DNA from 4 places in the Promicromonospora sp. NPDC052451 genome. Region 4 is predicted to be linked to each of the others. Evidence: riboswitches for the same ligand, from Rfam matches in the RefSeq annotation. Region 4 holds a riboswitch; each other region holds the start of a gene.
What was found. A riboswitch is a leader RNA that binds a small molecule or an ion and turns the genes downstream of it on or off. The one in region 4 is predicted to bind S-adenosylmethionine.
Positions count from the first base shown of each region.

Region 1: another riboswitch for S-adenosylmethionine. It lies ahead of ACIG47_RS18405 (LLM class flavin-dependent oxidoreductase); the one in region 4 lies ahead of ACIG47_RS02340 (aminotransferase class V-fold PLP-dependent enzyme).
Region 2: another riboswitch for S-adenosylmethionine. It lies ahead of metE (5-methyltetrahydropteroyltriglutamate--homocysteine S-methyltransferase); the one in region 4 lies ahead of ACIG47_RS02340 (aminotransferase class V-fold PLP-dependent enzyme).
Region 3: another riboswitch for S-adenosylmethionine. It lies ahead of ACIG47_RS01270 (methylenetetrahydrofolate reductase); the one in region 4 lies ahead of ACIG47_RS02340 (aminotransferase class V-fold PLP-dependent enzyme).

Region 1 covers NZ_JBIUAP010000010.1:153,417-160,339, reverse strand. Annotated here, with positions in the region: gene ACIG47_RS18420 (LLM class flavin-dependent oxidoreductase) at 1-880, opposite strand, end outside; gene ACIG47_RS18415 (O-acetylhomoserine aminocarboxypropyltransferase/cysteine synthase family protein) at 877-2,280, opposite strand; gene ACIG47_RS18410 (rhodanese-like domain-containing protein) at 2,277-2,672, opposite strand; gene ACIG47_RS18405 (LLM class flavin-dependent oxidoreductase) at 2,724-3,884, opposite strand; SAM riboswitch class IV at 4,296-4,406, opposite strand; gene ACIG47_RS18400 (GH92 family glycosyl hydrolase) at 4,654-6,923, opposite strand, start outside.
Region 2 covers NZ_JBIUAP010000020.1:62,063-68,985, reverse strand. Annotated here, with positions in the region: gene metE (5-methyltetrahydropteroyltriglutamate--homocysteine S-methyltransferase) at 1-1,513, opposite strand, end outside; SAM riboswitch class I at 1,522-1,625, opposite strand; gene ACIG47_RS25085 (type 1 glutamine amidotransferase domain-containing protein) at 1,867-2,571, shown strand; gene ACIG47_RS25080 (LysR family transcriptional regulator) at 2,649-3,554, shown strand; partial or broken gene ACIG47_RS25075 (Cmx/CmrA family chloramphenicol efflux MFS transporter) at 3,764-4,879, opposite strand; gene ACIG47_RS25070 (GNAT family N-acetyltransferase) at 5,059-5,529, opposite strand; gene ACIG47_RS25065 (SDR family NAD(P)-dependent oxidoreductase) at 5,734-6,492, shown strand; gene ACIG47_RS25060 (HAD family hydrolase) at 6,580-6,923, shown strand, end outside.
Region 3 covers NZ_JBIUAP010000001.1:288,443-295,365, forward strand. Annotated here, with positions in the region: gene ACIG47_RS01240 (phosphodiester glycosidase family protein) at 1-776, shown strand, start outside; gene ACIG47_RS01245 (hypothetical protein) at 787-1,005, shown strand; gene ACIG47_RS01250 (hypothetical protein) at 1,106-1,954, shown strand; gene ACIG47_RS01255 (extracellular solute-binding protein) at 2,160-3,404, shown strand; gene ACIG47_RS01260 (carbohydrate ABC transporter permease) at 3,418-4,293, shown strand; gene ACIG47_RS01265 (carbohydrate ABC transporter permease) at 4,293-5,213, shown strand; SAM riboswitch class I at 5,307-5,412, shown strand; gene ACIG47_RS01270 (methylenetetrahydrofolate reductase) at 5,417-6,361, shown strand; gene ACIG47_RS01275 (Hsp20/alpha crystallin family protein) at 6,532-6,923, shown strand, end outside.
Region 4 covers NZ_JBIUAP010000001.1:542,931-549,853, reverse strand. Annotated here, with positions in the region: gene ACIG47_RS02365 (helix-turn-helix domain-containing protein) at 1-188, shown strand, start outside; gene ACIG47_RS02360 (LLM class flavin-dependent oxidoreductase) at 217-1,110, shown strand; gene ACIG47_RS02355 (hypothetical protein) at 1,242-2,042, opposite strand; gene ACIG47_RS02350 (amidase) at 2,222-3,745, shown strand; gene ACIG47_RS02345 (hypothetical protein) at 3,904-4,500, shown strand; gene ACIG47_RS02340 (aminotransferase class V-fold PLP-dependent enzyme) at 4,510-5,934, opposite strand; SAM riboswitch class IV at 5,966-6,079, opposite strand; gene ACIG47_RS02335 (rhodanese-like domain-containing protein) at 6,325-6,789, shown strand; gene ACIG47_RS02330 (O-succinylhomoserine sulfhydrylase) at 6,786-6,923, shown strand, end outside.

The DNA.
Region 1 (6,923 bases), on a different contig from region 4:
TGGACACGAGCACCGGCTTGATCGCGAACAGCACCTTGACGTGCTCCAGCGCGCGGCCTGCCGCCCGGGCGGAGGCGTGGATGCGGGCCCGGTAGTCGCGCACGCTCGACTCGGTGAGCGGCGCGAGCGCGAGCTGGACGTCGCTGTTCGCACCGGCGAACGCCAGCCCGCGGCCCGAGCCGCCGGGCGAGACGATCACGGGCTCGCCGTCGGCCCCGCCGTCGAACGGGAGCGCGTTGAGCGGGCCGTCGAAGGCGTAGTGCTCGCCGCGGTGCCGCACGGGTCGCAGCAGGCCGCCGTCGGCATACCGCCCGCCGGCCCGCGCCCCGTCCGGTCCGACGGTGCCCGGGTCGGCCAGCAGCGCGCCGTCGTCCCAGGAGCGCCACAGCGAACGGACGCCGTCGAGCCACTCCTCGGCGCGGTCGTACGCGGCGTCGTGGCCCAGCGGCGGGGCGGCGGAGAAGTGGCGAGCGCTGCCGGTGTCGGTCACGAGGTTGAGGCCGAACCGGCCGCCCGAGAGATGCTGGAGCGTCGCGAGCTGCCTCGCCCCGGTGTAGGGCAGCACGGCGGCGGGGTTGACCGTCGGCACGATGCCGAGGTGCTGGGTCGCGGCGAACAGGTACGGGGCCAGCAGCAGCGGGTCGTGCTTGGGGCCGCCGAACGCGTGTCGCACCCGCAGGTCGATGGTCTCGGGGCTGCCGAGCGACGGGGCGTCCTCGATGATCAGCAGGTCCACGCCCGCCTGCTCCAGGGCGCGGGCGGACTCGACGTAGAGGTCGGGCCGGGTCCAGTCGTAGTTCCAGTCCAGGTAGTCGTGGCCCCAGCCGTGCGGCCCGAAGCCGCGGGCCAGGAACCAGCCGAGGTGCTGCTGGCGGGTCATGGTGTCTCCTTGCGTGTGGTGCTCGCGCCGGCGGCGCCGGGGCCGGCGGCGCGACGTGCGGCCGCGAGACCCCGCTCGAGGTCGGCGATCAGGTCGGGCAGGTCCTCGATACCCACCGACAGGCGCAGCGTGCCCGGGTGGATGCCGGAGGCGGCCCGCTCGGCGGGGGTGCGCAGCACGTGGCTGGTGCTCTCGGGGTGCAGCACGAGCGAGCGGACGTCGCCGATGTGGGTCATGTGCGTGAACACCTCGACGGCCTCCACGAGGGCGCGCGCCGCGGGGGCGCCGCCGTGCAGCGTGAAGGTGAACACGGAGCCCTGGCCGTCCGGCAGGTACCGCTTGGCCAGCGCGTGCGACGGGCTGGAGTCGAGCCCCGAGTAGTCCACCGACGCCACCTCGGGCCGGAACGCCAGCCAGCGCGCCACCTCCAGGGCCGACGCGCTCTGCCGCGCCACCCGCAGCGACAGCGTCTCGATGCCCTGGCCCACGAGGAACGCGTTCAGCGGCGACGGCGTGGGCCCGAACCGGGGTGCCACGGTCTCGCGGAGGTAGGCCAGGCGGGCCAGCCCGCCGTGCCGGTCGGCCACGCCGGGTCCGCCCGTGCGCGACGGCGCGACCAGGTGCGGGTACAGCGCGCCCGCGGTGCGTGCGTCGAACGTCCCGGCGTCGACGACGACGCCGCCCAGCACCGAGCCGTGGCCCGCGAGGAACTTGCTGGCGGAGTGCACCACGACGTCGGCCCCGTGCTCGATGGGGCGCAGCAGGTACGGCGTCGCCAGCGTGTTGTCCACGACCAGCACCAGCCCGTGGGCGTGCGCGACGTCGGCCACGGCGGCGAGGTCCGGCAGGTCGTTGCGCGCGTTCGGGATCGACTCCAGGAACAGCACGCGCGTCTCGGGCCGGATGGCGCGCGCCCAGGCGGCGGGGTCGGCGGCGTCGTCCACGAAGTCGGCCTCGATGCCGAGGCGCGGCAGGTTCTCCAGGAGCAGCCCGCGCGTGCCCTCGTAGATGCTGGACGCGGCGAGCACCCGCTGCCCGGCCGCGACCAGGCCGAGCAGCGCGACCGTGACGGCCGCCTGCCCGCTGGCCAGGAACAGCGCGTCGGCGCCGCCCTCCAGCGCGGCGATCCGCTGCTCGACCGCGGCCGTGGTCGGGTTGCCGGTGCGCGTGTAGGCGAAGCCCTCGCCCGCGCCGAAGTGCCCGGCGGCCTGCTCCCACTCCTCGAACTCGAACCCGGCGGTCAGGTACACGGGTGTGGCGCGGGGCACCACGCGGGACGGCATTCCGCGACCGGACGGTGCCGTGCCGGACGGTGCCGTACCGGACGTGCCGGTGGCGTGCCCCGCGTCGTCCCGCCCGGTGCTGCGGGCGTGCACCTGCCGGGTGGCGAAGCCCGTCATGGTGCCGCGCTCGGTTCGGCGGCGTCGGTCGCGGGCAGGCCCGCCTTCTTCCAGGCGGGAAAGCCGCCGTCGACGTGCGAGACGTCGGTGTAGCCGCGCGCGGCCAGCGCCTCGGCGACCGGGCCGGATCCGTCCACCGAGCCGCACACGATCACGACGGGCGTGTCGAGGGTGATGGCCGGGTTGTCCGACGGACCGAACAGGGCGTCGAGGTTGTTCCGGTCCGCGAGCGTCGCCCCCGGGATCTCGCCCGCCGACGCCCGGCCGGCGGCCGAGCGGACGTCGATCAGCAGGGCGCCGCGGGCAACCTTGGCGCCCGCGGCGTCGGGGGCCTGGAGCTCGGGTGTGGCCTTCTCGATCGACGCGGACGTGGTCGGCTCGGACGTGGTCATGGTGGTCTCCTCAGGTCGTTCGTACGGTGCGGTGGGCAGTTCGTACGGTGCTCAGGCGCTCAGCAGCCGCCCGGTGCGCAGCTCGCGGGCGACCGTCGCCGCGTCGGGCAGCCGGAGCGCGCCGCGCAGTGTCGTCCCGGTCCGCTCGGTGCGGAACAGGCCCGCGTGCTGGAGCGCGGGCACCAGGTGGTCGGTGATGGTGTCGAGGTCCGAGCTGAGCGAGGAGGGCCGCAGCAGGAACCCGTCGACGGCGCCGACCGTCGCCCAGTCGGCGATCAGGGTGGCCAGCTCGTCCGGGGTGTCGGCGACCACGAGCCCGTCGCCCATGGGGGCGGTGCCCTCCAGCGCCTCCACGAGCTCCAGCCGCGCGCGGGCTCCGGCCCGCTCCGTGGAGAGCACGACGTACACCTCGGCGAGCACCCGCACGTCCTCGGGGTCGCGTCCGGCGGACAGGGCCGAGTCGCGCACGAGGCGGCGCAGCCGCACCGCGTGCCCGGCGTCCGTCACCGCGATCCGGGCGACGTCGGCGGTGCGGCCGGCCAGCGCCGCGCTCGCCTCGGAGCGCACGCGCACCACGACGGGCGGGGGCGTCCGGGGCGGCGGGGTGCCGCCGTCGGCGGGACGGCCGCGGACGGCGAACCGGATGCCGTCGTGGTCCACGCGGAACCGGCCCTCGGCGTCGAGCTCGACCGCTCCCGCCCCGCTGCCGGGACGGCCGGTCCACACCTGGGTCACGGCCTGGATGCCGAGCTCGACCCGCGTGGCCCAGGCCTCGTCGGGCTCGGGGAGCGTGACCTGGCGTACGGCCTGCCAGCCGGCCCGGCCGCCGCTGGCGCGGTCGATGCTGCTCAGGGCGACGGCGGCGTGGGCCGCCTCCACGTGCACCGTGTCGACGGCGGCGATCAGGCCGATGCCGTCGGTGACCCGCGCGGCGCGGGCCGCGGCGACGGCCGTGTCGAGGCGGCCGGTGACCTGGCTGCGCCCCGGGTGGAGCAGGAAGCCCTCGTCGAGGCTGACGAAGTCGAGCAGGCCGCGGTCGGCGGTCCGCACCAGGTGCAGGAACCGCTCGCCGTCGAACGGGCGCGGCGCGACCGGGCCACGTGCCCGGTGCGCACCGGGGCGGGCGCCGGCGGAGGTGAGGTCCACGCCGAGCACGACGGGACGGGGCGAGAGGGCGGTGGACAGGGACGTGGGCTGCGGCGGGTACGGCACGGCGGGGCTCCGTTCGGGCTGCGGCGCGGCGGCACCCGGGCAGGCCCCCGCCGTCGTGCCAGGTGCACGACGGTGCCTGGGGTCGCCCGGGAGCGTGGCTGCCGGGAGGCAGGAGTGAGACGTCCGGTCAGGAACGTGAGGGCCTGGTGCGGCCGGGGCTCGGCATTCGGCGCCGAGAGCGGGCGGCGGACCGGTGGCGGCCGGTCAGCACGTCGGGCACTGTCGCGACAGGGACGTCGCGATCAGGCCGTCACTGTCGGGTTCAGCGACAGGAACAGCGGCAACACATGCCCTCGTGCGGGGCGGCACCAGCCCGCGTGCAGACGTTCCGGGACGGCAGGGACACGTGGACGGCGGGGGCAGCGCTCCGGGTCATCGTCGTTCTCCTCACCTGCTCGCCCATCGGCGAGCGACGCGTGTTGTCACCGCCGGCGGCGGTGGACCTGGTCCTCACCCGGGGCACCCACCCGCGCGGGGGGTTGCCGTCCGACCAGCCGGGGCTTCGCGTCGGAACTCATGACCTGTCGAGATTTTCTATACCTTTCCGGTCGGATAAGTACGGTAGATCTCGATGCCTAGAAGATACGAATGGAACCCATAGAAGTCAACGATCCTTTCCCGGATCTCACATGCCGGGACCTCCCCGATGCGCCCACGCCACGCAGAGTGCGCTTCTACCCAGTCATCAGGCCCGGAAACCGATGGGTTTCCGGGCCTGATGACTGGGTAGAAGCGCACTTTTGCGCCCGCCTCCGCCGCCCCCGGAGCGTCAGCTCGTCAGCAGCTCGATCTGGGTGACCAGGCCGCCGTCGGCCGGTTCCAGCCGGAGTCCCGTCAGCGGCACGGGCTCGTCGAGCACGAACGGGCGCAGCTGGCCCGGCCACCGCCACCGCTCCCCCGAGCGCTCGTCCAGCACGCGCCCGTCCTCGGCCACCAGACGCCAGCCCGACGGCGGCGCCCCCGCGTCCCCGGGCCCGGACGTCACCGTGTACCCCCGCAGCACAGCACCCTGGGGCAGGTCCCCGGACGGCTGCCACACGAGCGTCCCCGCCACGTCGACGGCCGTCGTGAGGTCCCCGTCGGTCAGCCCCGGGAGCGGGCGGCCGGCGGACGACCACCCGCCCTCGGCGCGCTCCCAGGGCCGGTCGGCGGCCGCCGGCGCCACCTGCGCACCCCAGCGGGCCGGCGTCCCGGACAGGCTGAACCGCAGCGTCGCTCCCCCGGTCAGGTCGGCGTGCTCCACCGACGGCGCGGTGACCTCCCGGGTCGTACCTGCGCCGTCGGACAGGTCCAGGCCGGCCACGTACCAGCGGCCGGCCGCGCCCGGTGCCTCGACCACGAGGTCGCCGTCGGGCCGGTGCACCACCGCCCGCTCGAAGAGCGGCGAGCCCACGGCCCAGCGCGACGAGCCGATCTCCAGCGGGTACAGCCCCAGGGCGGACAGGACGTACCAGGCCGACATCTCCCCGTTGTCCTCGTCGCCGTGGTAGCCCTGGCCGATCTCGCTGCCCGTCCACAGCCGCGCCAGGATCTCCCGCACGGTCTCCTGGGTGCGGTCCGGGCGGCCAGCGAAGAGCCACACGTACGGGATGTGGTGGGAGACCTGGTTGGACTGGCCGAGCTGGCCCAGCCGCACGTCACGCGCCTCGACCATCTCGTGGATCACCGACCCGTAGGAGCCGGGCTTGTCCGCCCGCTCCGGCGTGGCGAAGAAGCGCTCCAGCAGAGCCTCCAGCCCGGCGGGGCCGCCGTGCAGGGCCGCCAGTCCCGGGCCGTCGTGCACCGGGTGGAACAGGAAGTTCCAGGCGTCGGACTCGGTGTAGTCGCCGCCCCACTCGTCGGGGTCGAACGGGCCCGGCGCGAACGCCCCGTCCCGGCCGCGGCCCCGGAAGAAGCCCGTGTCCGGGTCGAACAGGTGCACGTACCCCAGGGAGCTCTGGTGCAGGTAGGCGGCCTCGTCGCGCAGCGCGCGGCGGCGCTCGTCCGGGGTGCCGGGGGCGTCCGCGAGCGCCCGTGCCATCCGCGCCAGGCCCGCGTCGTTGATGTAGCCCTCCAGCCCCCAGGAGACCGACTCGTCCACGTCCCGGGGCACCCAGCCGCGGGTGAGCGCGAAGGCCTGGCCCTTGCGGCCCACCCCCGGCAGGGTCGGCAGGGCGGTCGCGTTGCGCAGCCCGGCGTCGTAGGTGTCCAGCGGGTCGGGCAGGTCGACGCCGCGCAGGTGCAGGTCGGCGAACGCGACGTCGGACGACGTGCCGGTCATGAGGTCGGCGTAGCCCGGGGACGACCACCGGGCCACCCAGCCACCCTCGCGGTACTGCTGCACGAAACCGTCCGCGAGCCGCGCGGCGATCTCCGGGTAGAGCAGGGCGTAGGCGGGCCAGCAGGTGCGGTAGGTGTCCCAGAAGCCGTGGTTGACGAACATCTCGCCGGGGCGCACGGGCGCACCGTCGAGCACGGGCGAGGCGTGCACGGGCTCGCCGTCCGCCCCCACCTCCGTGTAGGAGGACGGGTAGAGGTTCAGGCGGTAGAGGTTTGAGTAGAGCGTGACCTGCTGCTCCTCGGTGGCGCCCTCGACGTCGAGCACGCCGAGCCGCTCCTCCCACAGGGCCCTGGTCGCCTCGGCGACCTCGTCGAAGGTGCCGGACACCTCGCGCTCCAGCGCCAGCCAGGCGAGCTCCTCGCTGATGTACGACGTCGCCACACGCACGTCGACGGTCCGGCCCGCCTCGTCGCCCGGCCGGGTCGCGGGGTCCAGCGCGACGGTCGCGTAGGTGGCGTACGGGCGCCCGCGCGCCGGGCCGCTGCGCAGCACCGGCCGCGAGATCCGCCCGACGACGTGCATCCGGGAGCGCCCCACGGACAGCGTGCTGCCGTGGTCGCTCCAGCCGGTGAACGTGCCGTCGTCGTGCACGGTGATCTCGACGGGGGCGCCGTCGGCTCCCGCGTCGCTGACGGCGTCGACCACGAGGTGGCCGGTGGCGGCGCCGGGCGGGAACGTGAACCGCAGCAGGCCGCCGTGGTCGGACGCCGCGACGGCCA
Region 2 (6,923 bases), on a different contig from region 4:
GCATCGCGGCCGTGTAGTCGGCGTCGGACAGCTCGCCGCGCACCCACGCGGCGCGCGTGGTGCGGATCTCGGCCGTCTGCGGGAACGAGCCGATGGTGGTGGTCGGCAGCGGCGGCAGGCCGAGGGCGGCCTGCTGGGCCTCCGCGCGCTCCGCGTACGGTGCGCGCTCGACGTCGGCCGCGCTCAGCGCGGCGGCCCGCTCCCGCACCGCGGGGACGACGACGCCGGGCGCCGCCGCGCGGGTGCGCACCGCGGCCGTGGAGGCGGCGAGCTGGTCGGCCACGGCCGCGCGTCCGTCGGTCAGCGCCGTCGCCAGGGTCGCGACCTCGGCGACCTTCTGGTCGGCGAACGCGAGCCACGACGCCAGGCCGGCGTCCAGCCGGGGCTCGTCCGCGACGTCGTGCGGCACGTGCAGCAGCGACGTGGAGGTGCCCACGGCCAGGGCGCCCGCGCCCGGACCCGTGCCCGGCGCCGTCAGACCCTCCAGGACGGCCAGGCGGGCGCCGAGGTCGGCACGCCAGATGTTGTGCCCGTCGATCACGCCCGCGACCAGGGTCTTCGTCTCCAGCCCGGGCACCGGGCCCGTGGGCACCGCGCCGCGGACCAGGTCGATCGCGACGGCCTCGACGTCGGTGCCGGCCAGCAGCGCCAGACCGTCGCCCGCCTCGGAACGCAGGTCGCCGTAGGGCGCCGTGACCAGGATCGCGGGTCGCTCGGCGGCACCGTCCGCCGCCGGCGCGGGGGAGAGGTCCGTGGCCAGGCGGGCGTAGGCGCGGCGCACGGCGTCGGCCACCTCGTCGAAGGGCACGCCCAGCAGGTCCGTGACCAGGGCCGGCTCGTCGAGCTGCACCCAGGGCGCCCCCGCCGCGGCCAGCGCGCGCAGCACGCCGGCGTAGGCGGCCACGACGTCGTCCAGCCGGTCCAGCGGGCGGAAGCCCTCGGGGGCGCCGTCGGCCGGCTTGCTGAGCAGGAGGAAGGTCACCGGCCCCACGAGCACGGGCCGGGTGACGACCGCGGGTCCGCCGTCGGCCGGGTGCGCCGCCTCGGTGAACTCGCGCACCACGCGGTCGTCGACGAACCCGATCGGGGTGTCCGGGCCGATCTCGGGCACCAGGTAGTGGTAGTTCGTGTCGAACCACTTGGTCATCTCGAGCGGCGCCGCGTCCCCCGCGCCGCGCGCCACGGTGAAGTAGGCGTCCAGCGGGAGGCGGCCCTCGGGCGTGGTGAGCCCCGCGAACCGCTCGGGGACCGCGCCCAGCAGGGCGACGACGTCGAGCACCTGGTCGTAGGAGGAGAACGAGCCGGGGACGGCGGCGCCGTCGGCGCCCAGGCCCAGGTCGGCGAGGTGCCGCACGGTGGCCAGCCGCAGGTCGTGCGTGGTGGCCTCCAGGTCGTCCGCGGTGGTGCGGCCGGCCCAGAAGGACTCGACCGCGCGCTTGAGCTCGCGGCGTCGGCCGATGCGCGGGTAGCCCAGGACGGTGGCGTTCGGGAAGTGCGGGTTCTTGACTGCCATGCGTATCAGCTCCATCGGACCTGGCGTTAGCACCTTGCCCCGAGATGGGCGCCTCGGAGGTAGGTTGCTGCGGTGTCGTGGAGCCAGGACTCTCGACCGCTCTGGATGATTGACCTGGATCGTAAGCATGACCGGGATGTGGTCGGAAAACCGTCCACGCTTCAAGACGGCGGCGTTCGTGCTGGTCATCGCGTCGCGGCCGCCTAGCGCACGGCGGCGGTCCCGGCAAGCCGGCCGCCATCAGGAACCTGATGGCGGCGATGTGCCGGACGGGCCGGCTGCGGCGGACGCTGACGTTCTCGTCCGTACGCCGGCGCGACCGCCGGCGCACCCGCACAGAAGGTCACCCACCCATGCCGAAGATCCTGATGGTCCTGTCCGCCGCGAGCACCCTGCGTCTGGCCGACGGCACCGCCCACCCCACGGGCTACTGGGCCGAGGAGGTCGCGGCGTCGCACCGCGTGCTGACGGCCGCCGGCGCACACGTCGACATCGCCACGCCCGGCGGTGTCCGACCCACCGTCGACGCGATCAGCCTTGACGAGCGCGGCGGCGTCGGCCCGTCCGACGCCGCCCGGCACCGCGCCTACCTCGACGCCATCGCCGACCGGCTCGCGCACCCGCTCGTGCTCGCGGACGTGCACGCCGCCGACTACGACGCGATCTACGTCCCCGGCGGCCACGCCCCCATGGCCGACCTGGCCTACGACGCCGGCCTCGGGCGCCTGCTGCGCACCGCGGACCAGCGCGGCGCGGTCGTCGCCGCGCTGTGCCACGGCGTCGCCGCGCTGCTCAGCGCGCAGACCCCGGACGGCACCTTCGCGTGGGCCGGGCGGAAGCTCACCGCGTTCACCGACGAGGAGGAGCGGCAGGGCGGCCTCGGCGACGGTGCGCCCTACCTCGTGGAGTCGCGCCTGCGCGAGCGTGGCGCGCTGGTGCGGACCGGGGCGCCCTGGTCGAGCACCGTCGTGCGCGACGGCAACCTGGTGACCGGCCAGAACCCGCAGTCCAGCGCCGCCACGGCCGAGGCGGTCCTCGCCGCCCTCGCGGAACGCTGACCGGCGGCTAGCCTGTGGTCGAGACGGGACCGGTCCCGTCCGGCGTACGCCGGACGTCAGCGGCGGAGGTGGTGCGGATGCCGGGACTCGACCTGCTGGCCACCTTCCTGGAGGTCTACCGCACCGGGTCGCTGTCGGCGGCGGCCGAGCGGCTGGGCGTGAGTCAGCCCGCCGTCTCCGGCCAGGTCGCCCGGCTGGAGGAACGGCTCGGCGGCCCCCTCTTCGTGCGCTCCGGCCGCGGTGCCCGGCCCACCGAGCGGGCCGTGGCGCTCGCCGCCCGGGTGGGTGTGCACGTGGACGGGCTGCGGTCCGCGCTCGGTACCGGGGACCAGGGGCCGGGCATCGGCGGTCTCGTCCGGATCGGCGGGGCGGCCGAGCTGATGTCCGAGCGGGTGCTCCCCGCCCTCGCGCCGCTCGTCGCCCGCGGGCTCCAGGTCCGGGCGACGCTCGGCCTGGGCGACGACCTGCTGGCCGCTCTGGCCGAGGGGCGCCTGGACCTGGTCGTCTCCTCGGTGCGGCCCCGGGACGCGGCGGTCCGGGCGATGCCGCTGGTGGACGAGGAGTTCCTGCTCGTCGGGCCGGCGTCGCTCGCCCACACCGTGGACCAGGTGCGGCTCGCCGCGGACCCGGTGTCGGCCCTGGCACACCTGCCGCTGGTCGCCTACGCGGAGGACCTTCCGATCGTGCGGCGGTACTGGCGCAGCGAGTTCGGTCGCCGGCCACCGAACGCGACGTCGCTCGTCGTGCCCGACCTGCGGGCCGTGCTCGCCGCGGTGGCCGCCGGGGCGGGGGCCTCGGTACTGCCGCGCTACCTGGCCGCGCCGGCCCTGGAGGCGGGACGCGTGGTGCTGCTGCACGAACCCCAGGCGGCGCCGCTGAACACGCTGTACCTGGCCGTGGCGCGGGACGCGCCGCCCGACCCGGCCCGCGCGGCGGTCGTGGACCGGCTGGGCGAGGTGGCCAGGCGGTGGACCTCGCTGTAGAGCGGACTGACCATGCGTCTGCTGCCAGGACGGGGTGAATCCTGGCAGCAGACGCATGGTCTCGATCCGCGAGGGCGTGGTGGTCAGGGGTGGGGGTGGTTGCGGTTCCTGGTCGGGTTCAGCGTGGCGGGTCCCGGGGTGCCAGGGGTGGGGGTGGCGGAGGACTGGGCTGCGGCCCTGGGCGTTGCGGAACCGAGCCTCGCCGAGCCGAGCGCGACCGCACAGGCGGCCAGCGCCGCGCTGACCGCCAGGGGTCCCACGAGGCCCAGCGGTGCGATGGCGGTGCCGCCCAGCACGGGGCCGGCGAGCGCCCCGAGGTTCAGTGCGACCGTCGAGTACGCGCCGCCCATCGTGGGGGCGTCGTGGGCCGCCGCCATGCCGCGGGCGATCAGTGTGCCGCCGACGGCGAAGGACAGCGCCCCCTGGACCGGCGCGAGCACCCACGCCGCGACCGGGGACGCGGCGAGCGCCGTCCACGTGACCCACCCCGCGAGCAGGGCGGGTCCGGCCACGCCGAGCAGCAGCCTGCCGTGCGTGCCGGCGAACCGGCCGGCCACCCCGATCCCGGCGAAGGCGCCGAGGCCGAAGAGGGCGAGCACGGCGGGCACCAGCGCGGAGGCGAGTCCGGCGCCGTCCGTGACGACCACCGCGAGGTAGGTGAAGGCGCAGAAGGTCGCGCCGTTGACCAGCACGCCGAGCGCGAGGACCCGCAGCAGGCCGGGGGAGCGCAGCGCACGGAGCTCGGCCCGCAGGTCCGGTCGGGCGTGCGGCGTGCGGTCGCTCCGGCCCGGCGTCCGGGCGGCGACGGGTACCAGGGCCGCCGCCGACACCCCCGCGATGGCCCACAGCGCCGAGCGCCAGCCCCACACCTCGCCGAGCAGCGCGCCCGCGGGGACGCCGGCGACCAGGGCGAGCGTCGTGCCGCCGAGGATCACCGACAGGGCCCTGGCCTGCCGCTCGGCCGGGACGACGCGGGGCACGGTCGACAGCGCCACGGCGAGGAACCCGGCGTTGGCCACGGCGGCGACGCACCGGGTGGCGAGCAGCACGCCGAAGCTCTCGGTCAGGGCGCCCGCGACGTGGGCGCCGACGAAGACGAGCAGGCAGGCGGTCAGGGTCCACCGGGGCGGCAGGCGGCGCCCGACGGCGGCCGTGAGCGGGGCGCCGACGACCATGCCGACGGCGAACCCCGAGGTGAGGTATCCGGCCTGGGCGACGGGGACGCCGAGGTCGGCGCTGATGCCGGGGACCAGCCCGGCGAGGACGAACTCCGAGGTGCCCTGCGCGAAGACCGCGACAGCGAGCACGTACAGCAGTGATGGCACGAAGACTCCGAAGGATGAGGAAACGGGTAGGCCTGGTCGGCACTACGGGCCCTTCGGGCGCGCGCGAGTCCGCTCGGGAAGAAGGAGCGGTGCGGCGAGGGCTGGCCTCGCCGGTCTCTGCTGGGGCGTCTCGGGCTACCGGAGTACCGGCAGCCCTGACCTGGACGCTTCGGGAGACCTCATGCGGCGAACCTAGCACGCACGGGCAGCGGGCGGTGCCACGCGGTCTCGCGGTCGAGCTGTCCCGTGCTGCGGAACAGGAGCACCTGGTGGGCGTCGGGCAGGGCGGCCGCGAGGGCGTCCGTGGTGGTGCGCTCGAAGCCGAGCCGCTGCCAGAAGCCGCCCGAGCGGCGGGAGAACAACCAGGCCTGGCGGGCGCCGGCGTCTGCGGCCCGGTCCAGGGCGAAGCGGGCCAGGCGCAGCCCGCTGCCGGTGCCGCGCAGGTCGGGGCGGACGGCGACGCTGCGGACCAGTGCGTGCTCGCCGTCCGTGCCCAGCTCGAAGCCCGTGCTGGCGCGCACCGCCCCGGCGTCGTCGCGGTCGAGCCAGAGCCGCACGGCCGGCTCGGCGAGGGCCGCGACGGTGAGGTCGGCGGCGCGCAGGAAGGCGGCGAGGTCGTCGAGGTCGTCCGGGGTCGCGGGATGGAGCACACCGGGATCCTAGCCAGTCGAGGGCCGGGCGAGGGCAGCCGAGGGCAGCCGGGATTCGAGCAGGATCAGGCAAGGATGCGCGAGGAACGCCGTCGCCGTCGGGCCCCGGGATCGCCTTGACTGGTGGACGAGCCGGGGCGACGCCCCGCGGGCTCGGAGCCGGCCTCGGCCGGCAGCATCGGACAACTCGTGAGAGGGCAGCACATGCAGATCACCATCGTCGTCGGGGCCAGCTCGGGCATCGGGCGGGCGACCGCGGTCCGTGCCGCGCAGGGCGGTGCGGGCGTCGTCGTCACCTACAACTCGAACGCAGAGGGCGCCCGGGAGACCGTGCGGCTCGTCGAGGAGGTCGGCGGTACCGCCGTGGCGCTCCCGCTGGACGTGGGGGACAGTGCGACGTTCGGCGCGTTCCGCGCCGCCGTCGTGGAGGCCGTGGCCGCCACCTGGGGCGAGCGGCAGGTCACGGGCCTCGTGAACAACGCCGGATTCGGCGGCGGCACCCCGTTCGCGCAGCTGTCCGAGGAGCTGCTCGACCGCACCTACCGCGTGCTGTTCAAGGGGCCCTACCTGCTGACGCAGACCCTGCTGCCGCTGATCGCCGACGGCGGCGCGATCGTGAACACCGCGAGCAGCTCCGCGGGCACGGCGGGGCTCTCGGAGGGGTACTCGGCCTACGGGTCGATGAAGGGTGCCGTGGTGGTCCTGAGCCGGTACCTCGCCAAGGAGCTCAGCGGTCGCGGCATCCGGGTGAACTCCGTGTCGCCCGGGCCGACACGCACCCGGCTCGGCGGGGACGCGTTCGAGAAGTACCCCGAGGTGATCCCGCCGCTCGTGGAGCGCACCGCGCTGGGCCGTCTGGGCGAGCCGGACGACGTCGGTGCCGTCATCGCGTTCCTGCTGTCCGACGCCGCGCGCTGGGTCACCGCGCAGGACATCGAGGTGTCGGGCGGGTTCAACCTGTAGCCACCGGTCCGCGCCCTGGGACGCACGTTCCAAAACGTCCCAGTATCGGTAAAGATAGGGCATATCGCCTATCACCAGGGGAATATCGTGACCGCGACCGCCTCCGGGGCCACTGCAGCACTGTCCCGCGAGCCGGGCTCCATGCCCGCGCTTGTCGCCTGCGACGTCACCGGGACGCTGGCCAGACCCGGCCGGCCGCCCCGGGCGGCCGTGCTCGACGCGGTCGCCGCGGTGCGGGCGGCGGGCCACCACGTGGTGGTCGCGACGGGCCGCTCGCTGGTCGGGGCGGTGCAGGTGGCCCGGCAGCTCGGCGTCCGCGACGGGTGGGTGGTCGCGGCGAACGGCGCGGTCCGGGCCCGGCTGCACCCGGACGGCTTCACCGTGGCGGAGGTCGTGACGCTGGACGCGGAGGCCGTGTGCCGGCTGGTGGC
Region 3 (6,923 bases), 250 kb from region 4:
CGACGCGGCTCGTCATGCTCGACTCGTCCTCGGGGCGGCTGGGCACCGACTTCGCGCAGGTCCGGATGCTGCGCGAGGCCCTCGACGACGCCGCGGCCGACCGCGCCGTCACCGGGGTGCTGGTGTTCGCCCACCACCCGCTCGACGACCCGCTGCCCACGAAGGCGAGCCGGCTCACCGACCGGCTGGAGGCGGACACGCTGCGCGGCTGGTTCGAGGACTTCGAGGCGACGTCCGGCAAGTCGATCGCCTCGGTCGGCTCCCACGTGGGCGTGTTCCACGCGAGCACCGAGGACGGCGTGCAGTACCTGGTGAACGGCAACTCGGGCAAGAGCCCGGCCAGTACGCCGGCCGACGGTGGCTTCACCGGGTGGTCGATGCTGGGCGTCCGCCCGGCGCAGGGCACGGCGTCCGGCTCCCGGGATCCGTGGCTGGAGTGGGAGGTCAGCACACGCGCCGAGAACGTCACCGTCACCGGACCGCGGTCGCTCGGGGTCGGTGAGTCGGGGGCGGTCGGCGCCGTCGTGCTGCAGGACGGGACGCGCGAGGTGCCGGTCGCATGGCCGGTCTCCGCGACCTGGGGCGGCGAGGGTGTGTGCGTCACGGACGAGCGGGGCCGGGCCGCCCTGCGGGAGTGCCCGCGCGGTGCGGTGCTCGCCCTCGACCCCGCCACCCACGAGGTGACGGCGCTGCGCTCCGGCGAGGCCACCGTGCGGGTCACGGTCAACGGGCGCGCGGGCGGGCTGGCCGTCACCGTCCCGCGGGCCGGACGGTAGATTTGCCCTCATGAGCAACTTCGAGGTGGCCCGCAGGCAGAAGCAGGAGCCCACGGCGACGCTGGTGGTGCGGTTCGTGGCGTGCTTCGCCCTGTTCCTGGGTGGGTTCGCGCTGATGGCCGTCGGTTCGATCGGTGACTCGGCGTCGTCGCCGTATCTGTTCGTGGGCGGCATCCTGGCCGTCGGGCTCTCGTTCGGGCTGCCGATGATCGGCGCCACGGAGCGCTGAGCCTCAACGTTCCGGTTCTCCCGTCCGTACCGGGTGGTGAGGCCTGACGGCGAGTGATTGCTCGCCGGGACAGGCTCCCTCGACGGACGGGAGAACCGAGATGTCTCAGTACCACCCCACCACGTGGCGCCAGGGCCTGACGGCGTTGGCCGCCGCGGTCGTGCTGCTCGTCACGGCCCTCGTGGTCGCCCCTGCCGCCCAGGCGGCGCTGCCGCTCGTCGATGCGAGCGAACGCGACGGCACGGTCGTCACGACCCGGATGACCGCCGCCGGAGCAACGATCACCGGCAACGCGGCCACCGACAGGATCGAGCCCGTCACGTTCTGGTACGAGCTCGACCTGCGCTGGACCGGCGGCGAGCTGCGGTCGTTCGACGGCGAGGTGACGCTCCAGGGCGTCGGCGCCACGCACGTGCGCCGCTACCCGGTCACCCTCGACGCCGACGGCGACCGGTTCGCGAAGATCCGTCTGCCCAACCGCGTCACCCCCGGCTTCTACGCCGTCGGAATCGAGTACACGGCGGCCGTCGAGCGGCCCGACGGGAAGCTCGTGCTGCACCACGTCGAGGTCGACCGGGCGAAGAAGATCTCGGTCCGGCGCGACGTGCGCTTCCAGGGTGAGATCACCAACCCCAAGGCCACGGACGGGCGGCCTTCGCGGATCACGGGGCAGTTCCAGTGGCTGCGCATCAGCGGCGACGGGGACCTCTCGTGGAGCCCGGTGCGGAACACCACGGTGCGGCTCTACCGCGACCCGGACGGCGTCTTCGAGGACGAGCGCGAGCCGGTGTTCGTGCGCACGCTCACCGCGGGTCCGGGCGGGAACATCTCGACGGTGGTGCCGGCACGGGAGGGGGCCTGGCAGCTGCGGTACGCGGGCAACGCCTGGACGGTCCCGCGGTACGGCGTGATCCTCCAGGGCCGCAGCGGTGGAGGGTGCGGCTGCTGACCGGATCGGCGTCGTCGTCGTCGGGCGGGCGTCGTCGAAGGGGCCGCAGCCGCGTGCTGCGGCCCTTTTCGCTGCCCGCGGTGCGCCCCGCGACGGCTTGATGACCGGTGTGTCACCCGGAGGTCACAGGTTTGTTAGAACCATTGACAGATTACGCGGCCTAGTGAAAACGTGACCTGCACCACCACGAAGGAGAGGGAAGGTCATGGCCCAGTACAAGAGGCTCGGCGGGATCATGGCGATCACGCTGGCCACGGCAACGGGACTCACAGCCTGTGGATTCGGCGGGTCGTCCGGGGAGGAGAGCGGCGGTGCAACGACGCTCGACCTGCTCGTCCCCAGCTACTCCGACGCCACCCAGGGCCTCTGGAACGACGTGATCGCCGGGTTCGAGGAAGAGAACCCGGACATCAAGGTCAACCTCCAGGTGGAGTCCTGGGACAACCTCGAGTCCGTCATCGCCACCAAGATCCAGGGCGGCGACGCACCCGACATCTACAACGGCGGCCCCTTCGCGGGCTTCGCCGAGGACGAGCTGCTGTACCCGGTCGAGGAGGTCACCTCCGAGGAGACCTACGCCGACTTCCAGCCCACGTTCCTCGAGAACGCACAGGTCGGCGGCACCACGTACGGTCTGCCGTTCATCGCGTCGGCCCGTGCGCTCTTCGTCAACGATGCGCTCCTGGAGGAGGCCGGCGCCGAGGTGCCGACCACCTGGGACGAGCTGCTCGAGTCGGCCAAGAAGGTCTCCGAGCTCGGGGGCGGTGTGGCCGGCTACGGCATGCCGCTCGGTTCCGAGGAGGCCCAGGCCGAGGCGGCCGTCTGGCTGTGGGGCGGCGGCGGCTCGTTCGGCGACGCCGAGCAGATCACGATCGACACGCCCGAGAACCTCCCGGGCGCCGAGTTCGTCAAGACGATGATCGACGAGGGCGCCACGCAGGCCGACGCCGGTGCGACCGACCGCAGCCCGCTGTTCGACATCTTCGTGCAGGGCAAGATCGGCATGCAGGTGGGCCTGCCGCCGAGCGTCGGGCAGATCGAGTCCGACAACCCGGACCTGGAGTACTCGATCCACCCCATCCCCACCGAGGACGGCTCGCCGTTCACGCTGGGCGTGGCGGACCACCTCATGGCGTTCCAGAACGACGGCGACAAGCAGGAGGCCATCACCGCCTTCTTCGACTACTTCTACACCGCCGACGTCTACGTGCCGTGGGTCCAGGCCGAGGGCTTCCTGCCCACCACGGTGTCCGGCTCGGAGGAGCTCGCCGACGAGGAGGCGCTCGCGCCATTCCTCGAGGTGCTGCCCGACGCGCAGTTCTACCCGACCACCAACCCCGACTGGAACGCCGCGGACTCCGCGTTCAAGGCGCTCTTCGGCCAGCTCGACAGCACCAAGTCCGCCAAGGACGTCCTGGCCGAGATCCAGGCGCAGGTCGACGCGGGCTGATCGGAAGACTGTCGTGAAGGACCTCGTGAAGGCCCTGCCGTGGATCGGGCCCGCGGTCGCACTCATCGCGGCCGTGGTCCTGTTCCCGGTGGGCCTGATGTTCTGGAACTCGACCCGTGACATCAGCCAGAGCGGTGTCGACGGCGGCGGAGTGGGCCTCGGCAACTTCGCGACCGTGGTCGGCTTCCAGTACTTCTGGCCGATCCTCGGGCGCACCGTGGTGTGGGTGGTGGTGGTCGTCGCGTTCACCCTGCTCGGGTCGCTGGCGATCGCGGCCCTGCTGAACAAGGCGTTCCCGGGCCGCCGGCTGGTGCGCATGGCCGTCATCGTGCCGTGGGCCTCCAGCGTGGTCATGACCACGCTGGTGGTGCACTACGGGCTCGAGCCGTACTTCGGCATCATCAACTCGTTCCTCGTGGACGTGGGGCTGATCAGCACGCCGGAGGGCTACGGCTGGACCCGGCACCCGGGCACGGCCTTCGCGTGGGCCATGGCGGTGGCGGTGTTCGTGTCGCTGCCGTTCACGACGTACACGATCCTGGCCGGCCTGCAGACGGTGCCCGGCGAGACCGTCGAGGCCGCGCGGATCGACGGCGCCGGCGGGCTGCGCACCTACTTCAGCGTGGTACTGCCGCAGCTGCGGGGCGCGATCTCCGTGGCGGTGCTGATCAACATCATCAACGTGTTCAACTCGCTGCCCATCCTGCGCGTCATGACCGGGTCCATCCCCGGGTACGACGCCGACACCGTGATGACCATGATCTTCAAGTACATGCAGAACCAGCGGCAGATCGACCTGGCGAGCGCGCTGTCCGTCATCGCGTTCCTCGTGGTCATCGGCATCGTGGCCGTCTACGTGCGGGTCGTGCGCCCGCTGGAGGAGGTCTGATGGCGGCGCTCACGGAGACGGCCACGACACGGCGTGCGGCCACCCCGCCGCCGTCCGGAGGGCGGCGGGTGCGCAAGTACACCGCCGACCAGGTGCCGCTCGGGTCGTTGCTGCTGCGGATGCTGGCCGGGCTCGTGGTGCTGACGGTGTTCCTGCTGCCGTACCTCATCATGTTCTTCGGCTCGGTGAAGACCAAGGCGGAGATCCGGTCGGTCGACCCGACCTACTTCCCCACGGAGTGGCACTGGGAGAACTACGCCACGATGTGGTCGACGCCCGAGACGCCGCTGCTGCAGAACCTGATCTCCACCCTGGTGATCTCGTTGTGCGCCACGCTGCTGGTGCTCGCGGTGGCACTGCCCGCGTCCTACTACACGGCGCGGTTCCGCTTCCCCGGGCGGCTCGTGTTCCTGTTCCTCGTGATCGTGACCCAGATGGTGCAGCCCGCGGTGCTGACGTCGGGCCTGTTCCGGCAGTTCATCACGTGGGGGATCCTCGACACCTGGGCCGCCATGATCCTGGTGAACGCGGCGTTCAACCTGTCGTTCGCCGTCTGGATCATGCACAGCTTCTTCGCGGGCATCCCGAAGGAGGTGGACGAGGCGGCGCAGCTCGACGGCGCGGGCACCTTCGCCGTGCTGACCAGGATCAACCTGCCGCTCGTCTGGCCGGGGATCGTGACGGCCGTGGTGTTCACGTTCGTCGCGTCCTGGAACGAGTTCGCGGCCTCGCTCGTGCTGCTCACCACGGCGGGCAACCAGCCGCTGTCCGTGGCGCTGACCAAGTTCGTGGGTCAGTACGAGACGTCGTGGCACTACGTGTTCGGCGTCTCCGTCGTGGCGATCGTGCCCGTGGTGATCCTGTTCATGATCATCGAGAAGCGCCTGGTGGGCGGCCTGGTGGCCGGTTCCGTGAAGTAGCGGGCGGCCCGGTCCACGCGGGGTGGACCGGGCCGTCTCGCCCGTCGGACGAATTCTGTCCCATTGCTGGACGACCGCTTAGCATGGTAGCGAACCCCATCCAGAGCGGTCGAGAGTCCTGGCTCCCTGACACCGCAGCAACCTGCCGACCCGCCGCGGTGCGAGGGAGGCAAGGTGCTCACGCCAGGTTCGATGGAGCAGCCATGGTCGCCGAGGTACCCACGCACCGCCCCACCGTCTCGTTCGAGCTGATGCCGCCGCGCCGGCCGGAAGCGGCCCCGAACTTCTGGGAGACGGCCGAGCGGCTGGTGGGCGCGCGGCCGGACTTCGTGTCCGTCACGTACGGTGCGGGCGGGGGCGACCGGGCGACGTCGCGCGAGGTGCTCGCCACGCTGCTGCGGGGTACGCCTGTGCTGCCGGTGGCCCACCTGACCTGCGTGGGCGCGTCCCGGGAGGACGTCTCCGAGGTGATCGAGGAGTTCCTCGAGGCCGGGGTCCGCTCGTTCCTGGCCCTGCGCGGCGACCCGCCGCGCGACGAGCCCGACTGGGTGCCGCCGTCGGACGGCGTGCGGTCCAGCGTCGACCTGGTCCGGCTGCTGCGCCAGGTCGACGAGCGCCGCTGCGCCGCGGACGCCAGCGCCGCGCTGCGCTCGGCCGCCCGCCCGCTCGCGATCGCCGTGGCGACGTTCCCGGACGGCAACCCGGGTGCGGGCACCACGCGCGAGCAGGAGGTGCGGCGGCTCCTGGAGAAGCAGGAGGCGGGTGCGAGCTTCGCGATCACCCAGTTCTTCTACCGCGCCGACTCCTACACCGGGTTCGTCGACGCGGCCCGCGCGGCCGGCGTCACCATCCCGATCCTGGCCGGTCTGCTGCCCACCACGGAGGCGCGCCGGCTGCGCCGCGTCGAGGAGCTCACGGGCGTGGCCGCGCCGTCGGGCCTGCTGCGGGACCTCGACCGGCTCACGGCACCGGACGGCTCCGTCGATGCCGAGGCCCAGCACGAGCACGGCGTGCGCTACTCGGCGGCGCTCGCGCGCGAGGTGCTCGACGCCGGGGCGCCGGGCCTGCACGTGTACACCTTCAACAAGCACCGCCCGGCCCTGGACCTGCTGGACCGCGTCGGACTGACGGGCCGCGCTGCCGCCTGAGGGCGCCGTGCGACCCGCCGTTCCGGTCGCCGCGACACGACCGGACAGGGCTTGGCACTCTCGGGGTGAGAGTGCCAGAATTGGGCTGTAGCCAGGCGGCGGTCCAGGCCGTCGCCGATCGCGCGGCCCTGGAAGGGCCAGGGCCGCATCGTCGTAGGAGGTGGTGCGCGATGGCTACCTACTGGGACCCGTTCCAGGAGATGGACCGGCTGTTCAGCTCGTTCGCGAGCAACGCCCGACAGTCCGGCGCCATGCCGATGGACCTCTTCCGCACGGGTGACCACTACGTCCTGTCGATGGATCTGCCCGGCGTCGACCCCGGCACCATCGACGTCTCGGTCGAGGACCGCACCCTCACCGTGCGGGCCGAACGCACCCAGCGGTCCGACGCCGACGCGCAGTGGCTGGTGCGCGAGCGGTCCACGGGCACGTTCGCCCGGCAGCTCACGGTCGGCCGCGGTCTCGCGCTCGACAGGATCTCGGCCTCGTACGCCGACGGCGTGCTCTCCCTGACGATCCCCGTGAGCGAGGACGCGAAGCCCCGCAAGATCGAGGTGGCGCA
Region 4 (6,923 bases):
GGCTCGACCGGCAGGACGCGCGCATCCTCGCGCTGATGCTCGCCGGTCTCACGGACCAGTCCGTGGCCAACCAGCTCGGCCTGTCGCTGCGCACCGTGCAGCGGCGCGTCAAGGTGCTGATGGGTATCGCCGGGGTCTCGACCAGGATCCAGCTGGGCTGGTACGCGGCCCGGAAGGACTGGATCTGACGGCTGCCGCCGTGACAGCGTGGCCCCCATGACCACACTGGCGTGCATCATCCGCCCCTCGACCCCGCCGTCCCGCATCGTCCCGCTCGCCCGCGCCGTGGAGACCGCGGGGATCGAGGAGATCTGGCTCTGGGAGGACTGCTTCCAGACGGGCGGGATCTCCGCCGCGACCGCCATCCTCGCTGCCACCGACCGGGTCCGGGTCGGGATCGGCGTGATGCCGACGCCGCTGCGGAACGTCGCGCTCACCGCCATGGAGGTCGCCACGGTCGACGGGATGTTCCCGGGGCGGCTCGTCCCCGGCATCGGTCACGGCGTGCAGTCGTGGATGGCCCAGGTGGGCGCGAAGGCGGCGTCCCCGCTCACGCTCATGCGCGAGTACTCGACGGCGCTGCGCTCGCTGCTCGCCGGGGAGCGCGTGACGACGTCGGGCCGGTACGTCTCCCTGGACGACGTCGCGCTCGACTGGCCGCCCGCCCGGCCCGTGGGGGTGCCGGTCGCCGCGACGGGACCGAAGTCGCTGCGGCTCGCGGGCGAGGTGGGCGACGGCGTGGTGCTGGAGGGGTCCGTGGGCCTGGCGGGCCTGCCGGGTGCGCTGGAACGTATCGCCGAGGGCCGGGCCGCCGCCGGGCGGGAGGCCGAGGACTTCCCGGTGATCCAGTTCGTGTCGGGCGGCACCGGACCGGACGCCGTCACGCGCCTGCGCGCCGAGCTCACCGCCTGGGGGCGGGACGTCGCCGACGACGAGCGCCTCGCGAGCTACGCGATCTGGGGCGACGCCCAGGACTTCGCCGACGGCGTGCGCCGGTTCGGCGACGCCGGGGCCGGCACCGTGGCGATCCAGCCGACCGAGGACGACCCCGACCTGGAGCGGCTCGCCGACGTGCTGGGCGAAGCCCGCGCGCTGCTGGGCGCGGGCTAGGGGGCTCGACCCGGCGGGCCGATCGCCACTGCCGGACGACCGCGAGTACCGACCCCCACAGGACGACGCCGGGGTCGCACCGTCGGTTGACGGTGCGACCCCGGCGTCCTGCGACCGGTGAGCCGGGGCGATCAGATGTCGCGCGGCGGCGGGGGCGCGAACGAGCCCGACGCCGGGGCGGCGCCCGGGTCGGTGCCCGGAGCGGTCCCGGTCCCCGCGGCGGGCGTGGCAGCGGCGCCACCACCCGACGAGAGGTTGCCGAGGAAGCCCTCGACGCGCGAGCGCATGGGGCCGATCAGCGCACCACCGACACCGACGATCAGAATTCCGGCGACGGTGGCCAGGAATGCGACGAGAACAGGCATTGTCACCGTGGTGCCGATGCCGATCTGGTTGACCGCGGCGATAACACCGAGCGCGATGATGAGGAACGACACGGCCTTGGCCACGAGAGAGCCGTAGGAAACACCGCTCATGGTGTTGAGCAGAAGGTCCTTCACGGCATTCGCGATGGCGCCGGCGATCACGACGATGATGATCGCGACCAGCAGGCTCGGCAGCCACGCCACGATGTCGTTCACGATCGCGCTCACCGGGTTGGTGGGCCCGAACGCGCTCAGCGCGAGCTGGAGCGTGATCAGCAGGATGAAGTAGTAGATGATCTTGGTGAGCAGCGAGATCGGCTCGATCCCCGAGCCCGCCAGGAGCCTCGTGGCCCCGGCCCGCTCCAGCACCTTGTTGAAGCCGACCCGCGTCAGGATCATCCCCACGAACCGGGCGATCGCCTTGGCGATGAAGTACCCGATGAGAAAGACGATCAGGAACACCAGAAGCTTCGGGATGAAGCTCGCGACGGCCCCGAGAGCGCTCGTGAGCGGCTCCAGCCAGTCGACCTGGCTCGGTAGAACGAGCCCTGCACTGAGGAATGTCATGGTTCTCTCCCCCTTAGAGACATTTCTGGTCACCTCTGGCGCCCCACGGTGGCGCGCCGTAAAGGTGCCGGCACCCCACGAACATATGCCGGAGAAGCGCATTCTGCGCGGTGGAATGACATTTCATTGCGCGACGCCCGGTCGTCAGATCGGTGCCGAGGTGCGCATAACCTGGCCCGATGGATGCCCTGCACGAGCGGACCGCCGTCGAGCTCCGCGACCTTCTCGCCGCCGGAGAGCTCACCCCCACCGAGGTCACCGACTACTTCCTCGACCGCGTCGAACGGCTCGACCCGCTGGTCGGCGCCTTCGCCACCGTCACCCCGGACCGTGCGCGGGCACGCGCCGCGGAGCTCGGGTCCGCGGGTCGCCCCGAGGGCGGCACCGGCACGCAGCCGGACGGTGCGCCGTCGCCGGGCAGCCTGTGGGGTCTGCCCACCGGCGACAAGGACCTCTGGAACCGCGCGGGCGTGCCGACCGGCTTCGGGTCGCGCGCCTTCGCGGGCCTGCCGCCGGCGGAGCAGAGCGACGAGATCGTCCGCGTGCTCGACGACGCGGGCATCGTCAGCCTCGGCAAGACCGCTGCCCCCGAGCTCGGCTTCCCCGCCTACACGGAGCCGGTGGGCGCCCCGCCCGCGCGCACCCCGTGGGACCTGACCCGCGGTGCGGGCGGGTCGAGCGGCGGGGCCGCCGCCGCGGTGGCCGCGGGCATGCTGCCGTTCGCGCCCGGGTCCGACGGCGGTGGCTCGATCCGCATCCCGGCCGCGGCCTGCGGCGTCGTGGGTCTCAAGCCCACGCGCGGGCTGCTGCCGGCGGGCAGCGGTGTCGACGCGCTGGGTGGGCTGGTCGTCAACGGGCCTGTCGCGCGCACGGTGGCCGACGCCGCGCTCCTGCTGGAGGCGATGCTCCCGAGGCGGGCCGGGGGCGGCGTCGCGCACCCGTTCACGCTGCGCGCGCCGTCGTACGCGGCGGGGGCCTACCTGGCCACGGCCCAGCGGGCGGAGCTGCCCGCCCCGGAGAACACCGGCGGTGCGGGCGTGAACGTCGCCCGGATCGGCGTCACCACGTCGTCGGCGTGGGACGGGTTCTACGACATCACGGTGTCGCCCGAGGCACGGGCGGCCCTCGACGCGGGTGTGCGCGCGCTGGCCGGGGCCGGGCACGAGATCGAGGAGACGGTCCTCGCCGAGGCCCCCGAGTACGCCCCCGCGTTCCGCACCCTGTGGATGGGCGGCGCCTCCGCGGTGCCCCTCGACGACCCCGCGACGCTCGACCGGCTGGAACCGTTGACGCAGTGGCTGATCCGGTCGGGGCGCGAGCTGCCGGCGCGGCAGCTCGCCGAGGCACTGCGCACGCTCACAGGCTACGAACGGTCCCTGGTCGCTCAGGTCAGCGCGTACGACGCCGTCGTCACCCCCGCGCTCGCGCTCACGCCCCGTCCGATCGGGTGGTACGACGCCGAGGACCCGGAGCGGAACTTCGAGCAGCAGTGCCAGTACACGCCGTTCACCTCGATGCTCAACGTCGCGGGGCTGCCCGCGATCACGGTGCCGACGCACTGGACCGAACCCACCAGCGACGCGCCCGCGGGTCTGCCGATGGGCGTGCAGATCATCGGCCGGCCGGGCGGCGAGCTCACGCTCCTGGCACTCGCGACACAGGTCGAGGCCGCCCTCCCGGCACCGCGCGCCTTCCCCCTCTGACGGGGCGGGACGCGCAGGCCGTTCCCGTGACCTGCGCGTCCGGCGACGCCGCTCGGGCCGAACGGCTTCGGTCCTGACCGAAAGGGGTTTCGCCGACCTCGCACCGTCTGCCAAGGTACCCCTGGAGGGTATTCAGCCGGTCGCGAGGAGACAGGACCATGACCGAGACGTTCGAGACGGCGGCGGCCGCACGGCCGAGCCGCTGGACCGGGACCTGGCCGACCAACACCGCCTGGCTGGTGCTCGGAGCGGTCACGGGCGTGGGCCTGCTCATCGGCGGCACGGCGATCGCAGGCGCCGGCTGGCAGGACGCCGTCGCCGAGGACCCGGCCACCGCCGTCGGCGTCGCGGCGCTGTGCTATCTGGCCGCCGCCGTGACGGGCGTGCGCTGGACCGCCTGGCTGGTCGCGCTCCTGGCGTCGGCGATCCCGGTCGCGTCCGAGCTGCTCGACACGCCCCGGTGGATCGCCTTCACGCTGGTGGGCGTGGTCCTCACCGGCATCGGGCTCGCCCGCGGACGCCGGGCCACCTGGGTGCAGGCCGCCGCGATGGCAGGCTTCTTCGGGGCCGCGACGGCGGCCCTGTTCCTGGAGCCGCGCACGGGGCTGGCCCTCGCAGGCCTCGCCCTGGCCGCGCACGCGGTCTGGGACGTGCTGCACTACCGCCGCGACGTGGTGGTCAACCGGTCCCTCGCGCTCTGGTGCATCGGTCTCGACCTGACGCTGGGCGGCATCTGCGTGGCCCTGGCGCTGTAGCGGTCGGGGCTAGTCCTCGTCGGGAAGGCAGCCGAAGGCCTCGTCGAAGCCCAGGGCGGCCGTCGCCAGCAGGCCCGCGAGACCGGATCCCTCCGGGACCGGGCGCGGGTCGTCGGTGACCACCCAGAGGCCGTCGACGACGTCGTACCCGGCCTGCGGGCCCTCGGCGACGAGCCGGGCCACGGCGGCGACCAGGCGTTCCACCTCCTCGCCCGCGGTGCCGACGCCGACCGAGGCACGCACGGCCCCGGCGTCGAAGCCGAGGCGGCCGAGCAGAGGGTGCGCGCAGAACCTGCCGTCCCGCACGCCGATGCCGTGCTCCGCGGAGAGGTAGGCGGCGACGAGGCCCGGGTCGTACCCGGACACGGTGAAGGTCACCACGCCCACCGGGTCCACGGCGTCCGCCCACACCCGCACCACCTCGACGCGGTCGATCGCCTCGAGGCCGGCCACCAGCCGTTCCCGCAGCGCCGTCTCGTGCGCGACCACCTCGGCAGGGTCGAGCGCCGCGAGCTCCTCGCACGCCGCGGCCAGGGCCACCGCGCCGATCACGTTGGGCGAGCCGGCCTCGTGGCGGGCGGGACCCTCGTGCCAGTCCGTGCCACCGACCCGGACACGCCGGACGGCACCGCCGCCCGCGAGGTACGGCGTACCGGCGTCGAGCCAGTCGCGACGGCCCACCAGGGCGCCCGCACCGAACGGCGCGTACGTCTTGTGACCGGAGAACGCGAGGTAGTCGACACCGGTCGACTCCAGGGAGATGCGGCGGTGCGGCACGAGCTGGGCGCCGTCGAGCACCACGCGCGCGCCGTACTCGTGCGCGACGGCCACGATCTGGTCGACCGGGAGCGACTCCCCCGTCACGTTGGAGGCGCCGGTGAGGGCGAGCAGCGCGAACGGCCGGTCCGAGGCGGCGTCGGCGAGCTCCTCGCGGATCTGCGCCAGGGTCTCGGCGACGGTCGCGCCGCCGGTCAGCACGGTCGCACCCGTGGACCGCTGCCAGGGCAGCAGGTTGGCGTGGTGCTCGACGTCGAGCACCAGCACACGGCCCGGCTCGCCGTCGGGCTGGGCGGGGACGCAGCCGGCGAGGAGGTTCAGGGAGTCGGTGGTGTTGCGGGTGATGATCGTCAGGTCGTCCTCGCGGGCGCCGACGAACGCGCCGATCGTGCGGCGGGCGGTCTCGTACAGCGCCGTGCTCACCTGCGAGAGGTAGCCGGCGCCGCGGTGCACGCTGGCGTACAGGGGGAGCACCTGGGTGACGCGGTCGGCGACGGCCTGCAGCGCCGGGGCGGACGCGGCGACGTCGAGGTTCGCATAGGCGACCTGGGTACCGTCCACGAGCGGCACGAGCGTGGCGCCGCCGACGACGGGCCGGAGCGGCGCGACGTCCGCCACCGGGGCAGCGGGACGACGGGTGAGGGTGGGTGCGGACATGGCATCCTCCAGCAAGGTCCTGGGGGACGTGCCCCCGCGCTTGCCGCACGCGGGCTGCGCACGGCCAGGTCGTCACCCGGGGCACCCCACCGCGGAGGAGGGTTGCCGGCCAGCGAGCCGGGGCTTGGCGCTGGCACTCATGACCTGGCGTCATCCTGTGTCGCGGGTCAAGGGACTGTCAACGGATGTCTCAGATGCTGGTCCCAACATCCGAGCGCACGCCCAGCGTGCGAGACGCCGTTCCACCCACCGGACAGATGTCGTAGGGTTGGCCACGACCATCCCGAGCGGCCGAGTGACGTGGCACGACGACGCCGCAGCAACCCAGCGTTCCCGCCTCGCGGCGCGGACGGACGAGGGTGCTACCGCCACGACCGATGGAGGAGCACCATGAGCGATCCCGCACACCCCGGAGCCCGGCCCGCCGACGGCTACGCCGGCGACCTCACGCCCCAGCAGGCCTGGGACCTGCTCGCGGACGACCCGGACGCCACGCTGGTGGACGTCCGCACCGACGGCGAGTGGCGCACCATCGGCGTGCCGGACACGTCGTCGCTCGGCAGGCGGCCCGTGTTCAGCGAGTGGGTGCGGGCCGGCGGACGGCCCAACCCCGCGTTCCTGGAGGAGCTCAAGGCCGCCGGCGTGACGCACGGCCCCGTGGTCTTCCTCTGCCGGTCGGGTCAGCGCTCGATCGGCGCGGCGCGGCTCGCGACGGCGTCGGGCATCACGCCGTCGTACAACGTGCTGGACGGGTTCGAGGGCGCGCCCGGGGCCGACGGCGTCCGCGACCAGCGAGGCTGGAAGGTCGCCGGGCTGCCCTGGTCGCAGGGCCCGGCGTCGGAGGGCGACGCGTGACCGTCACGGGCGCTTTCCCGCACGACGCGAGCCCGGGCGGGTCCGGCCGCAAGCCGCTGCCGCCCACCGTCCGGCCGCAGACGCTCGCCGTGCGCGGCGGGCACCAGCGCAGCGAGTTCCAGGAGACCAGCGAG